DNA from 3 places in the Cutibacterium avidum 44067 genome. Region 1 is predicted to be linked to each of the others. Evidence: riboswitches for the same ligand, from Rfam matches in the RefSeq annotation. Region 1 holds a riboswitch; each other region holds the start of a gene.

Region 1 (5,433 bases):
ACATTGACGAGATGCACACCGTCGTCGGCAACACCGCCATCCAGGGGACGATGTCGATCATCTTCGTCGTCTGTGCCCTCATCGTCATGATCGCGGCCTGCATCCGCACCGTTCAGGCACTGCGAGGCCACAACATCATCAACACCGAGGATCCGGCCAAGCCGTCGCACCTCTTCGCCCCCAGTGGCCTCATCGCCAGCAAGGCCGAGAAGGACCTTCAGGCCGAGTGGGACGAGTTCTACGAGACTCATCCCGAGCTTGACCTGGAGCACGTTCACCAGGAACGCGCGTGAGCGCCGCACCACGGCATCTGCCCACCGATCCACTGTGGCGACGATGGTGGTCGTCACTGCGGTGGTGGGTGCGCGGCGTCACCGGAGCTGACGCCTACGACAACTACCTCGAGTGGTGTCGACGCACGGGTCATGAGCCGATGCCGGAGAAGGCATTCTGGCGCGACCAGTGCGACCGTCAGGACCGCAATCCCCAGGCACGATGCTGCTGACCCCTATCACCGGGTCTTCCCGTCAGTGACGGGAAGACCCGGTCAGTTCTGACACGATGCGGTCAAGGTTGTCCTCGGTCAACTGAATGCATCTGCCGTCCGGCCAGACCACGATGAGTGGGGCGTGGTTGCACGGATACATGCACCCCGTCACCGTGACGAGAACCTCTGTGTCCAAGGCGTGTGACTGCGCCAGCTTCTCCTGCAGGCGTGCATGCAGGTCGGCGGCGCCGGCTGCGCTGCAGCGAGGTCCTCGGCAGGTGAGCAGATGGTGTCGGAAGGAGGGGAATTCCTGCCAGGCAGGGTTGTGCAACGGCGCTTCGGCCCCGGTCACGATTCGCCACTCGCCGGTGAACTCCTGGTCAGGACGTACAACCCCGACATGCACGACGACGGTGGGTCCGTTCTCATGGACACGGACCCACTGGCCGGCGACGCGACGAAGCCAGGACAGCGGCACCGGTCCGTCATCGCAACTCCATCCGACGAGCTCGACCCGGTCGTCGTCAGCGGCGTCGAGGACATCTACGAGCGCCGGTCCAGGACCCTGCAGACATGCGTTCCGGTCGGCATCCACGTGACGGGCCACCGCTTCTGCGCTGACCGCGTCAGAGGAATCCTCCCAGCGCAGCGAGACCGCGATGCGCGTCGTCATAGCTGCAATCCCCGCCAGGTGAATCCACGTCTGAAATCTGACCAAACCTCGCCGTCGACCCCGAAATGCTCTCGGACGAGGTCAGGAGTCAGTACCTCGGCGGCCGATCCTGCTGCGACCATCCGGCCCGAGTCCAGCACGACGAGGTCATCCGCGTAAGCGGCGGCCAGGTCAAGATCATGGATGACGGTCACCGTTGTCAGACCAAGCCCACGCACTCTCTCCAACAGGTCAATCTGGTGACGCAGGTCGAGATGATTCGTGGGTTCGTCCAGGAGCAGGATCTCAGGATCCTGGGCGAGAGCTCGGGCCAACTGAACACGCTGCCTCTCCCCTCCCGAGAGGGACGACCATGCCCGGTCAGCAAGATCAGCAACTCCGGTTGACGCCATCGCGTTCTCGACGACATCTCCGTCACGCCCTCTTCGGCGACTGAGATTGCCGATCCCCCAGCCTCCCAGATGGGGAATGCGTCCGAGCTGGACGACGTCACGCACCGTCAGTTCCACGTGAGCCGAAGGACTCTGCTCGAGAAGGGCCATCACCCGGGAGCGCTCCTTGGCCCCGATCCCGGAGAGATCACGCTCCCCCAACCACACCCGCCCCGCGCTTGGCTTCCGCAACCCGGCCAGCAGGTGCAACAGGGTCGTCTTCCCGGATCCGTTCAGCCCGATGACCATCGTCATGACCTCTGGCCGAATCTCCACGTCGACCCCGGACAGGATCATCGTCCCGTCGACCGTCCAACCAAGATCCTCAGCTCGCAACGTTGCTGCTGTCCCGGCACTCATGATCGAGACGCCTGTCGACGCAGCAGGACGACCAGCACCGGGGCTCCGACGGCCGCAGTGATGACCCCGACGGGAATCTCGGTGTCAGGGCGCAGGCATCTCGCTGCGGTGTCAGACCACACCATGAGCAGGGCTCCGACGAGGGCCGACACCGGTAGCAGCCGGGCGTGTCGTGGCCCGGTCCAGAACCTCACGATGTGTGGGACCGTCAGCCCGACGAATCCGATGGGACCGACGAAGGCCACGCTGAGAGCGGTCAGCAGGGCGGTGCCAACCATGATCATCCAGCGCACGGTGTTGACCGGTACTCCCAGGGACATCGCGCTGACGTCACCGAAGGCGAAGGCGTCAAGGGTGTGGCACAATGCCATCCCGGCGATGAGGGCCGGAACGGTGGCGACGGCCAGGGTGATCGTCGATCCCCATCTCACACCGGTGAACGACCCGAGGGTCCACGACAGGGCTGATCGAGCGGCGTTCGACTCACCACACACCATGATCATCATGGACACCGCCGCGCCGCACAACTGTCCGACGGCCACCCCGGCCAGGATGGTCCGGCTGGCGGGTAACTCCCCGGACTTGCCAGTGGCCATGGCCAGCACCATGGTCAGGGCCCCGACCGCCCCACCGAAGGAGGCCAGTGTCATGAGGACGGACTGCCCCAGAGTGCTGGAGATTCCGATGATGAGGACGAAGACCGCACCCACCGAGGCTCCACTGGAGATGCCGAGCAGATAGGGATCGGCCAGGTCATTACCGGTCAGGGTCTGCAGTACCGCGCCGCACATCGCCAGCAAAGCGCCGACGGCCATCGATCCGATGACGCGCGGAGCCCGCAGCTGCCACACGATCTGATCATCGAGAACGGTGACGTCGGCGCCCTCGATGAGGCGGAATCGTCGGGCCACCACCCTCGCGACGTCATGGACAGGAACGTGTACCGCCCCGGTCCCGAGCACCACGAGGACACTGCCGACCAAGGCCATGGCGAGGATGCCGGTGATCAGCCAACTACGCTGACGACTCACTTGCCGGTGATCTTCGCCAGACCGTCATTGAGGGTCTTCGCACCGTCCACGAGTTCGGCACCAGGGGTGCTCTGGGAGAACGGCACGGTGACGAATTTGTTCTCCTTGACGGCCTTCATCTGGCTGAGGACGGGGTCCTTCCTCATGTAGTCGATCTTCGACGTCGCCGTGGACCAACTGGCATCGGCGACCACGATGACGTCAGGGTTGGATGCGACGATCTTCTCCCAGGAGCCGTCTGCCCAACCGCCGTCGAGATGGGCGAAGAGGTTCTTGGCACCGACAGCGTCCATGAGGAGCTGGGGTCCGCCATGTCCGGCGCCGATGAACGGGGTCTTGTCTCCCGAGTCGAACCAGACGATCGACGTCCCGGTGCCGTGCTTGTTCCCGGTGACCTCCTTGAGGGCATCGCGCTGCTCGGAAATGGCCTTGTCAGCCGCATCCTTGACGCCGATGAGAGTCCCCACCTCGGTCATTTCCTTCCAGACATTTTCCCAGGTGGTTTCGGCCGAGGGCGTGCCCTTGGGGCAGCCGAAGGGGCTGATGTAGGTGGCAATTCCCTGTTTCTTCAGCTCATCACGCGTGCCGACGGCCTTGTCCGTGAAAGCGCTGGAATACGAGGACAGCGCCAGATCAGGCTTGGCGGCCAGGAAGGTCTCCTTGGACGGGTACTCCTTGGAGAGCACCTTGACCGAGTCATAGGCCTTCTTCCACTTCGCCGGGATCCCACTGTCAAGGTAGGCGGTGCCGACGAGCTTGGACTCACCGCCGATGGCCAGCACGTCCTCAGTGGCTCCCTGATTGAGGGTCACTGCCCTCGTGGCTGGTTTGTCGAGGGTGACCTGCTGTCCGCAGTTGGTGATGGTGATCGGACCAGAAGCCGACGCTGAGACCGAGGGGGACGACGATGAGGCGGAGTCCTTGGGGGCACCGGCACAGCCGGCGAGCAGGACGGCGGGAACCACCGATGCCACGAGGACGCGGCGAAGGGATGACGGGGTGACGGGCATGAGGAAGCCAGCTTTCTGTGTTCGGCGTGCGCGACCGGGTACCGACAGGACGGCGTCAGGTGGTCTTCGGGCTCGACCTCGTCTCCGTTCCCGGCTCCTTCCCAGTGCTCATGGCACCAGTGGCGTTCGCCGGGGCAGATCAGTCATACCGCTGCGCGTCAGCTCCGGCTTCTCACCGGATTCCAGCGCTGGTGGGGTCACCAGCAACCTGACGTGAGCATGTTAGCATCCCCTTCGTATGTTTTCCTCCAAGGGGTTACCTCACTTGAACAGGTCACCGAAACGCATCGTCGTCTTCCGGTAAACCTTGTTGTAGGCGGCTCGACGTGGATCTCGCAGCCAGCCCATTCCCTTACGGCCGTAACCGGGGATGAGGGTGCGCTTGACGGTCCTCGTGACTCGACCACGCGTCCTGGCCGAGATGGTTCTGGACAGGCTGGGAGTACGAATTCCGAACTTCATGGACCTGATGATAGGAGGGACGAGCCATCCTGTAAGCCGGGTTCTGTGGCCCCTCAGGGCCGGTGATCATCCATCTGTGAACGCCATTGCTGGCATCCTCCAGCCTTTCGGCTGCGCAGCCTACCCGGACGCTCGGGCGAGCAGCCCTCGAACACGTCCGCGACCTCACGGTCTTCTTGGCCTTGCTCCAAGTGGGGTTTGCCGTGCCGTCACCGTCACCGATGACGCGGTGGGCCCTTACCCCGCCGTTTCACCCTCACCGGCCCGAAAGCCGGCAGTTTGTTTTCTGTGGCACTGTCCCGCGGGTCACCCCGGGTGGGCGTTACCCACCACCCTGCTCTGTGGAGCCCGGACTTTCCTCGACAGCTCAAGACTGCCGCGATCACCCGGATGGCTCGTCCGACCGTCGATTCTACGGTCATTGCCGCATCGTCGCCACACGGGCAACGGCGCAATTCTCAGAAGGACTCCTCGGTGCGCACCAAAATCCGGTCGCACTCCTCGCAACGCACGACATCGTCCTCGGCGGCTGCGGCATAGGTGCGCAGGTCGGCCGGATTCGCAGCAATGCCACATCCCTCACACACCCCGTGGACGAGCTTGGCACATCCCATCCCGGTGCGCTCGCGCAGCATCTCGTAGAGCTTGAGGAGATCAGCCGGGACACCACCCGCCTGGGTCTCGCGAGACCGGCACAACTCGACCAGCTCGTCGTCGATCCCCTTGAGACCGGCATCGCGAGACGCGAGGACGGTGCGGATGTGCCCATCCAGCTCGATACGACGACGATCCGCGTCGGAGTGAGCGGCTTCGGCGTCCTCGACGGCCTGCATGGCGTCGAGCTCGGCGTCCTCCAGCAGGCTGATGCGTCGCCCGAGATGCTCGATCTCCTCGGTCAGCCCCTTCAAGGCCTTGTGGTCGGTGACGGAACCGGAATCGACGGTCTTCTGATTGCGATCCATGCGGGCACGGGCCGGCT
Region 2 (5,433 bases), 950 kb from region 1:
CCCGTAACGCTGACGATCCATCCGCACGAATCGCCCCGACAGTCCCTCCGCCGGTGTGGCCAGGGCCGAGAAGTTCAACCCGGTGCGCTCGGCCGCCTCGTCCATCCTCTCTCGCAGGTGGCCGACGATCCGTAGGCCGAGTTGCTGGGCCTCCTCCGACTCACCATGGTGGACGCCGACCAAGGCCGTCAGGGTCTCGGCCAGCCCGATGAACCCCACCGACAGGGTCCCGTGCTCGAGCACCTCGGCGACGGCATCGTCAGGCCCCAAGTTCTCCGAACCGATCCAGACCCCCTGCCCCATGAGGAAGGGGAAGTTCCGCACCAGCTTGTGGGACTGGATCTTGAGCCGGTCGAGCAACTGGTCGATGACGAGGTCGATCATCCGGTCGAAGGAGGTGAAGAAAGCATTGACGTCGTGGTTGGCCTCGATCGCCAGCCTCGGCAGGTTGATCGAGGTGAAGGAGAGGTTCCCGCGTCCCCAGGTCTGGGCCCGCGAGGGGTCATGGACGTTCGACATCACCCGGGTGCGGCAGCCCATGTAGGCGATCTCGGTCTCGGGATGGCCGGGCACGTAGTACTCGGCGTTGAACGGGGCGTCCTGGAAGGAGAAGTTCGGGAAGAGGCGCTTGGCACTCACCCGGCAGGCCAGCCGGAACAGGTCGTGGTTGGGGTCGTCGTCGTCGAGATTGACGCCCTTCTGCACCCGGAAGATCTGGATCGGGAAGATCGCGGTCTCCCCGCCGCCCAGACCGGCCTCGGTGGCCTCCAGCAGGCAGTGCATCACCATCCGCGCCTCCGGGCTGGTGTCGGTGCCGTAATTGATCGACGAGAACGGGGTCTGCGCCCCGGCTCGCGAATTCATGGTGTTGAGATTGGCGATGAGGGCCTCCATCGCCTGGTAGGTCTGACGACGCGTCTCCTCGACAGCCTGGCGACGGACTCTGTCGGCGACCCGGTCGGTGTCGTCGATGAGCCCGGCGAACAGTTCCGCCACCTGCTCCTTCTCATGGGCCAGCGCGGCGCCATCCGGCTCCAGCACCCACCCGGAGGCCGCCTCGCGCACCTCGTCGAGATACTCCTCGTCACCACCGAGGACCTCGAAGGTCCTCGTCAGACCGGTTTGGGCGGCCTTGACGAAGGTCTTGGCGACCCCCGGCGCCATGTCTCGGTCAAAGTTCGGCACCGCCTGGCCACCGTGTTGGTCATTCTGGTTGGACTGGATCGCAATGCAGGCCAGGGCCGCATACGACCCGATCGATTGCGGGGCTCGCAGCACGCCGTGGCCGGTGGAGAAGCCGTGCTCGAAGAGATCGGTGAGGTTGATCTGGCAACAGGTGGTCGTCAGGGTGAGGAAGTCGAGGTCGTGGATGTGGATGTCCCCGTCACGATGGGCGGCGGCATGGGTGGGGTCGAGCACCTCGAGCAGGTTGAACTGCTTGGCCGACTCGGTTCCGTAGCGCAGCATCGACCCCATTGCGGAGTTGCCGTCGACGTTGGCGTTCTCCCGCTTGGCGTCAGCCTCCTCGGCGGAGGCGAAGGTGATCTCGCGCAGGGTGCGCATGAGGGCGGACTGCTGGTCGCGGGCGACGGTGCGACGCTGACGGTAGAGGATGTAGGCCTTGGCGACGTCGTCATGTCCCTGATCCATGAGGGCCTTCTCGACGAGATCCTGGATGGCCTCGACATCAGGGGTGTCCTCACCCATCTCGCTCAGTCGGGAGAGCACCTCGAGGGCGACCTCGGAGGCCAGGAGTTCGGGGGCGTCGATGCCGCAGGCGACGAAGGCCTTGCGGACGGCCTCGACGATCTTCGTCGAGTCGAATCCGATGACCCGCCCGTCCCTCTTGAGGATGGATGCTGGTACTGCTCGCTGCTGGCTGATGGACACCGGATGAAGGGTGGTCGACATGCTCTCTCCTCGAAGCAGCGCACGAGTGGAGCAAGTTCGCCCCGGGTCGTCCCGCGCGCCCGTAGTCGTACCGGGTCGCTGACCCGGGCACTGGCAGGTCTTCGGACTTCAGGGCTTTCCGTCGCCAGACGGGTTCCTACCGAGCGACGCTTCCCAGCCGGATGGCCAGTGCGTGTGTCGCCGTCGTTCCCTGTCACCGCTGCGGGGCAGTTCCGGTTTCCCACCGGATTCCCTCTTTCCTCCCATCACCGCCAGATGTCGAGAAACCCCTACATCTGGTGTTCCGTGATGGAAACCAGCACAAGATGAAGGGTATACGCGTCTCGAAGCATCCGCACACCCGCCCCCTCGTCTCGCCGTGGCGGGCGCGCTCCCCCGCGATCAGAGCCAGTTGCCACGCCCTTCGGATCGCACATCAGGCTGGCATCATGGACACACGCCCAGGGAAAGGACACAACCCATGGAGATCACCAGCACGTCCATCAAGGAAGGCCAGCCGATCGCCCTGGCCTACGCCCACACCGATGCGGGCGGCAAGAACGTCAGCCCGCAGCTGAGCTGGACGCTCGGCCCAGAGGGCACCAAGTCCTACGCGATCACCATCTACGACCCCGACGCCCCCACTGGTTCCGGCTTCTGGCACTGGATCCTCGCCGACATCCCGGCCGACGTCACCTCCCTCGACGAAGGCGGCCCGCTGCCCTCCGGCGTGCGCGAGTGGGCCAACGACTACCAGGAGGACGGCTACTCCGGCGCCTGCCCGCCGCCCGGACCGGCCCACCGCTACATCCACACCGTCCATGCCATGCCGAGCGAGCATCTCGACATTCCTGACGACGCCGCCAACGTCCAGGTCCGCTTCGCCATACACACCAGCGAGCTGGACTCCGCGTCGATCACCGGAACCTTCCAGCAGTCCTGACGATAATCAGAGCCGCCGACCACGTGTCGGCGGTTCCTGCTTGACTGGCGTCGTGAAGCTCCGGCAGACATTGCTCACCCTCCTCGTCGCCCTCGGCCTGGTATCGATGCCGTTTTCCGCCAGTGCTGAGTCAGCAACCCCCACACCGACGACCACCAGCACCAGCTATGCCAGCGAATCCGCGGACTCCCCCAAACCTGCCGCGCCCATCACTCCCGGAGCAGGAATGGGCTGGGGCTCAGACCCGGTGTCCTCAGAACAGGCATCCCAGATGGAGTGTGCCTCCGTGATGTTCGTCGGCGTTCGCGGCTCCGGGGAAACCCCTCCCTATGGCGAGACCATCACGTCGATCCGTGACGCTGTGGCCCAGAAGTGGAAGGGCAAGGGAACCGTCCGTCAGGTCTACCTGGACTACCCTGCGGCTGACCCTCACACCCTGCAACAGGCATCGATGAGCAGTCTCCTCTTCGACGCAACCATGCCGTCGACGGAGTACTTCGACTCTGCGGCTCTGGGAGCCAAGAAACTCACCGCCCTCCTCAACGCCGAGAAGAAGCAGTGCCCCAAGGAGTGGGTCATCCTCGCCGGATTCTCCCAAGGTTCCCAGGCCATCACCCAGGCCCTCGCCCAGACCGACACCCCTCAGCGCCTGGCAGGTGCCATCCTGGCCGGGAATCCAGACCACTACCCAGGGCAGAACGTCCAGGAACTCAGTGGAGATGCCGACCGGTCAGCCATCGGAATGGCTGCCATCCTCTACTACTTGCGAGAGCGCGCCCATGCGGCCCCCGGGGCCAACCGTGACACCCAGATGCGGGCCATCATCAAGGCCACCCTCAGTCTGAGTCAGGAATCCCTTGATCAGAAATCTCTGGACGCTGACATGGTCAAGGCCGGGGCGGCGATTCCTCCCGAGGCCTACCCGGAAACCTATTCGGTGTGCTTGAAGGGTGATCCGGTCTGCGACACCGCGCCAGCCCTGACGCGCATCCTCACCTTGCAGTCAACCTGGCAGGACGAGCTCAACCAAGGCCGTCCCGTCCACATGGGGTACACCCGAAGCGTCCTGGAGGCTTCCCTGAATCGCATCGCCCAGCGCGCGAATGCCGTGGGAGCCGCCGAGGCCAAGGGTGCTCCCATCCCTCATGGACAGACGGTGACGGTCGCGACTCGCGAATGGGGCCCGTTGCAGATCGCCGTTGCGGTCGGTGCTGGAGTGCTCGGTCTGGCACTGGGCTGGTTCCTGGGACGAGCCGGACGACGTCGTCAGCGTCATCACCGCTGGCACTGAGACCTCACAGCTCGAAGAACCACTGCCCAGTAGTCAGCACGCCGATGACGTCGGCCAGCAGAAGGCCTCCAAACGCAGCGAGCATCGCTGAGATACCGCGATGAACAGCGACGGCGTGGTCCTCGCGGATGCTCGTCACCATTCGGGTGACGCGGTCAGGCCCACCGATGAGGTAGGCGATGACGAGGACGATGAGCAGGCTGTGACTGCAGACAACCCAGATGAGGGACTCGGTGACGGCCCAGCTGACATGCGGAAGGTGCGCGGCATGGACGAGCATCGCCCAGAATGCCGGGTCGATGAGCGAGGACAGGCCGACCAGGAGTCCGCTGACGGCCAGAGCCCCGGGCGCCGTCGAACGCGGTGCAGCTGAGGTGTCCTCGTCCAGTTCCTTCGTCGCCGCCCCGGGACGCAGTCGCCATGCCGCCCAACCCAGGAAGGCCACGCCAAGGATCGCCACCACCCACACCCAGACCAGGTGCGGAACATGTAGTCCATGAATTCCCAGCCGGGTGAGCAAGGCTCCCAGACCGAGCACTCCGGCAACCCCGAAGATGGCGGAGGTTCCCACCGAGGTGAGCAACACCATGACGACGCCGCGACGTCTGACGCCCAGACCGAGGGCCGCCAACAGCACGAAGGACCCCAGGGGGTCGAAACCGGCGATGCCCAAGGCGAAGGCCGCGGCGAGGAAGGACAGCACGGGGCAAGGCTACTCGGTACTCAAGCGACGCCCTGTCGGCCCCGTCATGACGCAGCGGGACAGTCTCGATTTCACTTCGATTCCCAATCCGTGCTACCGTCTCCGAGTTGGGTCCGCCAGACGGACCCGATGCGCGAGTGGCGGAATGGCAGACGCGCTGGCTTCAGGTGCCAGTGTCCCTTGGGACGTGGAGGTTCAACTCCTCTCTCGCGCACACGGAGAAGTAGCCCGTGACTAGGTTCAACACCTGGTCACGGGCTACTTGTCATTTACGAGGAAGTCCGCACAGGGGGGCATGAATGGGCACGAGACGGGTTTCATTGGGCACGTGGTGGGCACGGACTGACTGCACCAACCGAGGAGGGGCGGAGCATGGGCAAGAGGGAGAGTCACCGGAGGACGTTCGGCAGCACGAGGAAGTTGACGAGTGGGAACTGGCAGGCCCGTTACATCGGTCCTGACGGGCCTTGACCCCGGGTCTTGGACACGTGGAATCCAGCAGTTGCTGGAGGAAGCGAGATGATCAGGACTATGGCCAGGAAGAACTACTCCGATGAGTTCCGTCGGCAGGCCGTCGACTTGTACGAGTCCACTCCCGATGCCACG
Region 3 (5,433 bases), 590 kb from region 1:
CGTCAAGCTCACCGAACGCGGCGCCATCGAGATCGACGACTTCATGCGCACCAGCGTCCCGGGCATTTACGCCATCGGTGACTGCACGGCCAAGCTCATGCTGGCCCACACCGCCGAGGCCCAGGGCGTCGTCGCCGCCGAGACCATCGCCGGGGCGCAGACCATGCCCATCAACTACGCCATGATCCCTCGGGTCACCTATTGTCAGCCGCAGGTCGCCACCTTCGGCTACTCCGAGGCCCAGGCCAAGGAACAGGGCTACGACGTCAAGGTGTCACGGTTCCCGTTCTCGGCCAACGGCAAGGCCTGGGGCATGGGTGACGGGTCCGGCTTCGTCAAGGTCGTCGCCGACGCCCGTCACAACGAGCTGCTGGGATCCACCATCATCGGACACGACGTGTCCGAGCTCATCCCGGCCCTCACCGTGGCACAGATGTGGGATATCACCACTGACGAGGTCGCCCGCAACATCTTCCCGCATCCGTCCCTGTCGGAGGCCCTCAAGGATGCTGTCGAGGGTATCGGCGGAGAGATGATCAACATCTGACGTTCTCATGTATGGCTTGAGGCGGGGTCCTGGTGACGGGGCCCCGCCTCGGCGTCTGGGCCACTAGCCCCGGTGTTGCCAACACAGAGCGGGTTCGAAGACGCGAATGGCGGGCAGGAGACCCACGACGAAGACGGATCGAGGGGCCGCAGATGACCGCGGCCCCTCGATCTCTGGTATCCGGTGTCAGTACGAGAGGTCCTCGTACTCCGGGTTGTCGATCTGGAGTTCGGCGTACCGGCTCTCGGGGGCCGAGACGTGGTACGGGCGACCCGTGGCCTGCCAGCTGAGGTTCGGCGCACAATGGACGTTCTGGGCATCGGCGTCGAGGATGATGAATCCCCAGGCCAGACGTCCTTCCTTGCCGGCGGGCAGGGTGTAGGGCCCGACGACCTGCTTGAGCGACCAGTGGACCTCGTTGACGTAGGTGAACCCGAAGGTCTGCGTCATGATCTTGGCCAGGTCACCCTGACCGGCAACCTTTGCGCTGACCTGGAGGGTCTGGGTGCGCGACTGTTTCACCTTCGTCGAGACGGGCACTGCATTGGCAGTGTTGTTCGCGACGCTGGAGGCGTCGGTCTGCTTGAACCAACGCTTCTTGGCCGTCAGGTAGGTGCCGTTCTCACCGGGGGTCGAGCACTCGGTTCCCGGCTCGTAGTCGGAGTTCCACCGTTGCGGCAGCTCGAACTGGGTGGGGTCACTGGCGGAGGCCGACTCGACCGCATGGGCGTCGGAGACGGCGAACGGGGCCACTGACAGGGCAGCCGCCGCCGCGAGTGTGACCCCGCGACGCACCTGGTGTGTCAGGAATCCCATGGGCGATCAGGCCTCGAGGGAGGGGTCGTTGTCGCGGGTGCTGATGGCGATGTGACGCTCCTTCGGAAGGCTCGCGGTGAACTCACCACCGTTGGCCTTCCAGGTGTGATCGGTGCCGCAGACGGTGTGCTGGCCACGGAAGTCCGAGACGACCCATCCGGCACGCAGGACCGCGGTCTTGCCCGGAGCCAGGTTGTACGGGCCGACGGTGTCGCCGACCTCGTAGGACTGGCTGTCGGTGTAGCTCGTCGAGAAGGTGACGTGGATGAGGTCGAGGATCGGGAAGTCGACCCCGGCCGAGACGTTCCAGGTCTTCGTCTTGGTCTCGGTGATGGTCCGGGTGATGGGCAGCGGCTCGTCGTTGTAGTTCGAGATGGTCCACGTGCCGGCCGAGCCGTCGAAGTAGCTACGGGTCCGGGTGATGGTCTGGCCGGTCTCACCGATGTTGGCGCAGGAGGCGCCGATCGTCGTGGGGTTGGCGGCCTGGGCCGGGGCGGCGGCCTGGGCCGGAACGACCGTGAAAGCGGCCGAGGCGGCGAGGGCTGCGGGAACGGCAAGCAGTCGGGTGATCATGAGTGTTCTCCTTCGTGGTCGGGATTGACGGTGGTCGTGGTGTTGAGGACGCCGAGATCAGCGATCTGACTGAGTCGGCAGGGGAACCTGGCGGTACTTGTCGGGAGTGACGTCAATCTTGCGAACGCTGCCGTCCCGGGAGGTGACGGTGGCCTCGGCCCAGAAACCGCTTGGCGCCGAGGCGGTGCCGTAGTTCGACACCAAGCTGTACTTTCCGTCTCTGCCGCAGTGGATCTCGCGATAGTTCACGCGGGTCATCGTCGTGCCATAGGTGACGCGCACGCGCTCACCGGGCTGCAGGTGTACCGCACCAAGGGCGGTTCCGACGGGCATGTAGGCACGGTTGGTGGCCCCGACGCTGCCAAGCCATCCTGCCGGCAGGCGGCCGTAGCGACCCATCCAGTTGGCGTACCCGTTGTACTGGGCACCCACGACGAAGTCGGTCACCGGGTGGTAGTCGTAGGGGGCCTTCGACCAGTTGAGGAAGTCCGTCGAGTAGCCGGGCTTGCGGTAGGTGGGCTGGATCGACGAGATGTCGTAGGGGTACCACGCGATGTCGCGGGCACGGCAGGTCTGACCCTTCGCCGGCCAGGACGGATCCTTCTGCGGAGCGACGGCGGGCTCGACGACGTGGTCGGTCGGCTTCGCCACGGACTCCAGGCTGGGGCCCGACATGGCGGTGTAGGCGTCCGATCCCATCGGCTTGCTGTTGGCACCCGCGTGGCGCGACGGGATCTGCATCGCCAGATCCGAGATGGAGCCGTCGGCGTGGATGAGGTAGACGAAGGCGTATCGCTCGGCCGGACCGGTGCCGCGAATGACGTTAGCGCCGTTGGAGTTCTGTAGGACGCCGTCGCGGCAGGTGACGAACATCGAGACGAAGTCCTTTTCGAGGACGCCGTATTCGACGCGGATCGACTCACCCGGCTTGAGCTTAACGGGACCGACGGTCTCACCCTCGACCCAGCCATTGGACAGCTTGAGGCCGATGTCAGACTTGGCGGTGGTGTTCCATCCGGAGGGGAGCTTCGCCGCCGAGGTCGCCGAAATGGCGTGGTTGCTCTCAGTTTCGATCGTGCCGGTGTACGGCACGACCTGATCGGTGCGGTTGGTGAACTGGATCGTGCCGTCGCTGAGGTAGCGTCGTCCCGTCTCACCGTAATGCCACTCGGGGTATCCCTGGGCGTGGGCGGAGGCATCCGTGCACGACTCATAGAGGTGCGCGATCGGATAGCCCTGCGGCTTGGGTGGAATGACGGCGTGAGCCGCCGGCACCTGCATCATGGCAGACACTGCGAGGACTGCCGAGGCAGCCGCCGCGAGGACTCTGCGCCCTGGACGTCTCTTCAAGGGCATGGCTTTTTCATACTCCTCACGGATTCGCATCCATAGGAATTGACGTGCTTCACAGAGCCCCTGTGGAAGTCGATGCACGCCCCTGTCAAGGAGAAGATGCACGCCCCTGTCAAGGAGAAGATGCACGCCCCTGTCAAGGAGAATAGGCAACCACCCCGGGAGGATCTGCGATCCAATGCTAGCGACGCGGAGGTTCAATTCGCAAAGGGCGGCGATCTGGAATATCCAGTAATGACGCGGTTGTGAACAGGACATGAACCCGTGATGACGAGCATGTGATCGGACACCGAACTGGGACAATGGCCCCCAGGCAGCAACAAGACCACTGAAACCCGTCGACAGCCTTTGTTTCATCTCGTGGATACATACCGAGTCTGCACGTCGCCTTTCCGGGCCGCCACCACTGCATGACCTCGCCTGTAGACAGTGTACGAGTGAGACATCCGCCACTTCTGGGACATGTCGCTCGGGATGGAGATTTCGATTCTCGGGGCGGGTTCATGAATGAGTGGGACGATTCACCACCTGCGTGGTACGGTGCGTCTCGCCGGTCAGGGAACCTGGTGCGAATCCAGGACTGACGCGCAGCGGTGTGGGTGATGGCTCGCCGCGAGCCCACTGGGTGGAGACACCTGGGAAGGGGACGAGCCGCGCGACCCCGAGCCCGAAAACCTCCCGGCGAATGCAGCCGCCGTACGCCTCGCGAGATGGGCGTCAACCGCCAGGAGTTCCTTTGCCACATGTCCGCCATCGAGACACCCATCCCTGCGCTTCGCCCGGGCAACGGCAACTGTCGGACGGATCGACGTCATCGCGGGCCCACGAGGATCACCGGTTGCCCGCCGGGCCCGTACTGCTGGTCCTGGCGGTTGCCCTCATCCTGAGCGTCGTGCTCTCGCTGGCCTTCGGCACGATCCGGCTGCCCATCGAACAGGCGTGGCACGTCCTGGATGTACACGTGCGCGGAGGCAGCGTCGAGGCCACCGTGGACCAGATCGTGTGGGGGTTGCGACTTCCACGAACGGTGCTGGCCGTCGTCGCCGGGGCCGGACTGTCCGTCGGCGGCGCCGTCATGCAGACCTTGGTACGCAACCCGTTGGCCGATCCCTACATGCTCGGGGTCTCGGCAGGGGCCAGCGTCGGGGCGACAGCCGTCATCACCACGGGAACGCTGGCGGCCTTCGGCGTGTACTCGCTGTACCTGGGTGCCCTTCTCGGTGCCCTCGTCGCGACCGCGGCCGTGTTCGGCATCGCCATGGCCCAGGGAGGTCTGAGCCCCTTGCGGCTCGTCCTCACCGGTGTCGTCATGTCCTCAGCCTTCAGCGCGATGTCGAGCTTCCTGGTCTTCCACAGCAACGACCCGAAATCGGCCCAGTCCGTCCTCTTCTGGCTGTTGGGCAGCGTGGCAGGCGCCTCTTGGCAGACCCTCGTGCCGACGGCGGTGGTGGTCGTCGTCACCCTGCTGTTGCTCATGATTGGATCCAGGTGGCTCGACGCGCTAGCAGCAGGCCCGGAACTCGCCTCCTCGCTCGGGGTTCCGGTCACCGGCCTGAGAGTCGCCCTTTTCATCGTCCAGGCCATCCTCGTGAGCGCGATCGTCGCGGTCTCCGGCGGCATCGGATTCGTGGGCCTCGTCATTCCCCACCTCACCAGGCTCCTCGTGGGACCGCGCCATCGCGTCGTCCTGCCGGTCAGCGCTCTGTTCGGCGCACTCTTCCTCGTGTGGGTCGACGTCCTCTCCCGGGTGGCAAGCCGCCCGCAGGAGACTCCGTTGAGCATCGTCACAGGTCTGCTAGGCGCCCCGGTGTTCCTACTACTGCTGGGACGGCGCCACTACCAGTACGCGGGGGCATGATGGGCACCCGACTGACCACACGACGTCTCGCGGCGCAGGTCGAGGGGCGAACCATCGTCCGAGACGTCGATCTGGACTTCGAGCCCGGTACCGTCACGGCCATCATCGGGCTCAACGGTTCGGGCAAGTCGACCCTGCTGCGTGCCATCGCCGGAATCAGCCGGCCGGCCGCCGGAGACGTGTTCCTCGACGATGTCCCCCTCCGACGTCTCTCGGCCAGACAACGCGCACGCCAGGTGTCCTTCGTCGCCCAGGAGGACTCACCACCTGGTGACCTGCTCGTGCG

The links. Region 1 has a riboswitch for cobalamin ahead of PALO_RS07575 (ABC transporter substrate-binding protein). Riboswitches for the same ligand answer to the same signal wherever they lie in the genome.
Region 2: another riboswitch for cobalamin. It lies ahead of PALO_RS00395 (anaerobic ribonucleoside triphosphate reductase); the one in region 1 lies ahead of PALO_RS07575 (ABC transporter substrate-binding protein).
Region 3: another riboswitch for cobalamin. It lies ahead of PALO_RS04860 (FecCD family ABC transporter permease); the one in region 1 lies ahead of PALO_RS07575 (ABC transporter substrate-binding protein).

What each region holds. Positions count from the first base shown of each region.
Region 1 is NC_021064.1:1,655,630-1,661,062, forward strand. Features, by position in the region: gene PALO_RS07550 (carbon starvation CstA family protein) at 1-293, shown strand, start outside; gene PALO_RS07555 (YbdD/YjiX family protein) at 290-505, shown strand; gene PALO_RS07560 ((2Fe-2S) ferredoxin domain-containing protein) at 528-1,160, opposite strand; gene PALO_RS07565 (ABC transporter ATP-binding protein) at 1,157-1,951, opposite strand; gene PALO_RS07570 (FecCD family ABC transporter permease) at 1,948-2,982, opposite strand; gene PALO_RS07575 (ABC transporter substrate-binding protein) at 2,979-3,992, opposite strand; cobalamin riboswitch at 4,034-4,219, opposite strand; gene PALO_RS07580 (hypothetical protein) at 4,254-4,454, opposite strand; RNA gene rnpB (RNase P RNA component class A) at 4,471-4,852, opposite strand; gene PALO_RS07585 (zinc ribbon domain-containing protein) at 4,913-5,433, opposite strand, start outside.
Region 2 is NC_021064.1:76,030-81,462, reverse strand. Features, by position in the region: gene PALO_RS00395 (anaerobic ribonucleoside triphosphate reductase) at 1-1,911, opposite strand, end outside; cobalamin riboswitch at 1,987-2,197, opposite strand; gene PALO_RS00390 (YbhB/YbcL family Raf kinase inhibitor-like protein) at 2,372-2,833, shown strand; gene PALO_RS00385 (cutinase family protein) at 3,060-4,124, shown strand; gene PALO_RS00380 (hypothetical protein) at 4,129-4,827, opposite strand; tRNA gene PALO_RS00375 (tRNA-Leu) at 4,959-5,041, shown strand; gene PALO_RS13185 (hypothetical protein) at 5,200-5,298, shown strand; one part of gene PALO_RS00365 (IS3 family transposase) at 5,359-5,433, shown strand, end outside.
Region 3 is NC_021064.1:1,061,754-1,067,186, reverse strand. Features, by position in the region: gene lpdA (dihydrolipoyl dehydrogenase) at 1-547, shown strand, start outside; gene PALO_RS04875 (hypothetical protein) at 734-1,363, opposite strand; gene PALO_RS04870 (hypothetical protein) at 1,370-1,936, opposite strand; gene PALO_RS04865 (hypothetical protein) at 1,994-3,292, opposite strand; cobalamin riboswitch at 3,846-3,966, shown strand; gene PALO_RS04860 (FecCD family ABC transporter permease) at 4,128-5,147, shown strand; gene PALO_RS04855 (ABC transporter ATP-binding protein) at 5,144-5,433, shown strand, end outside.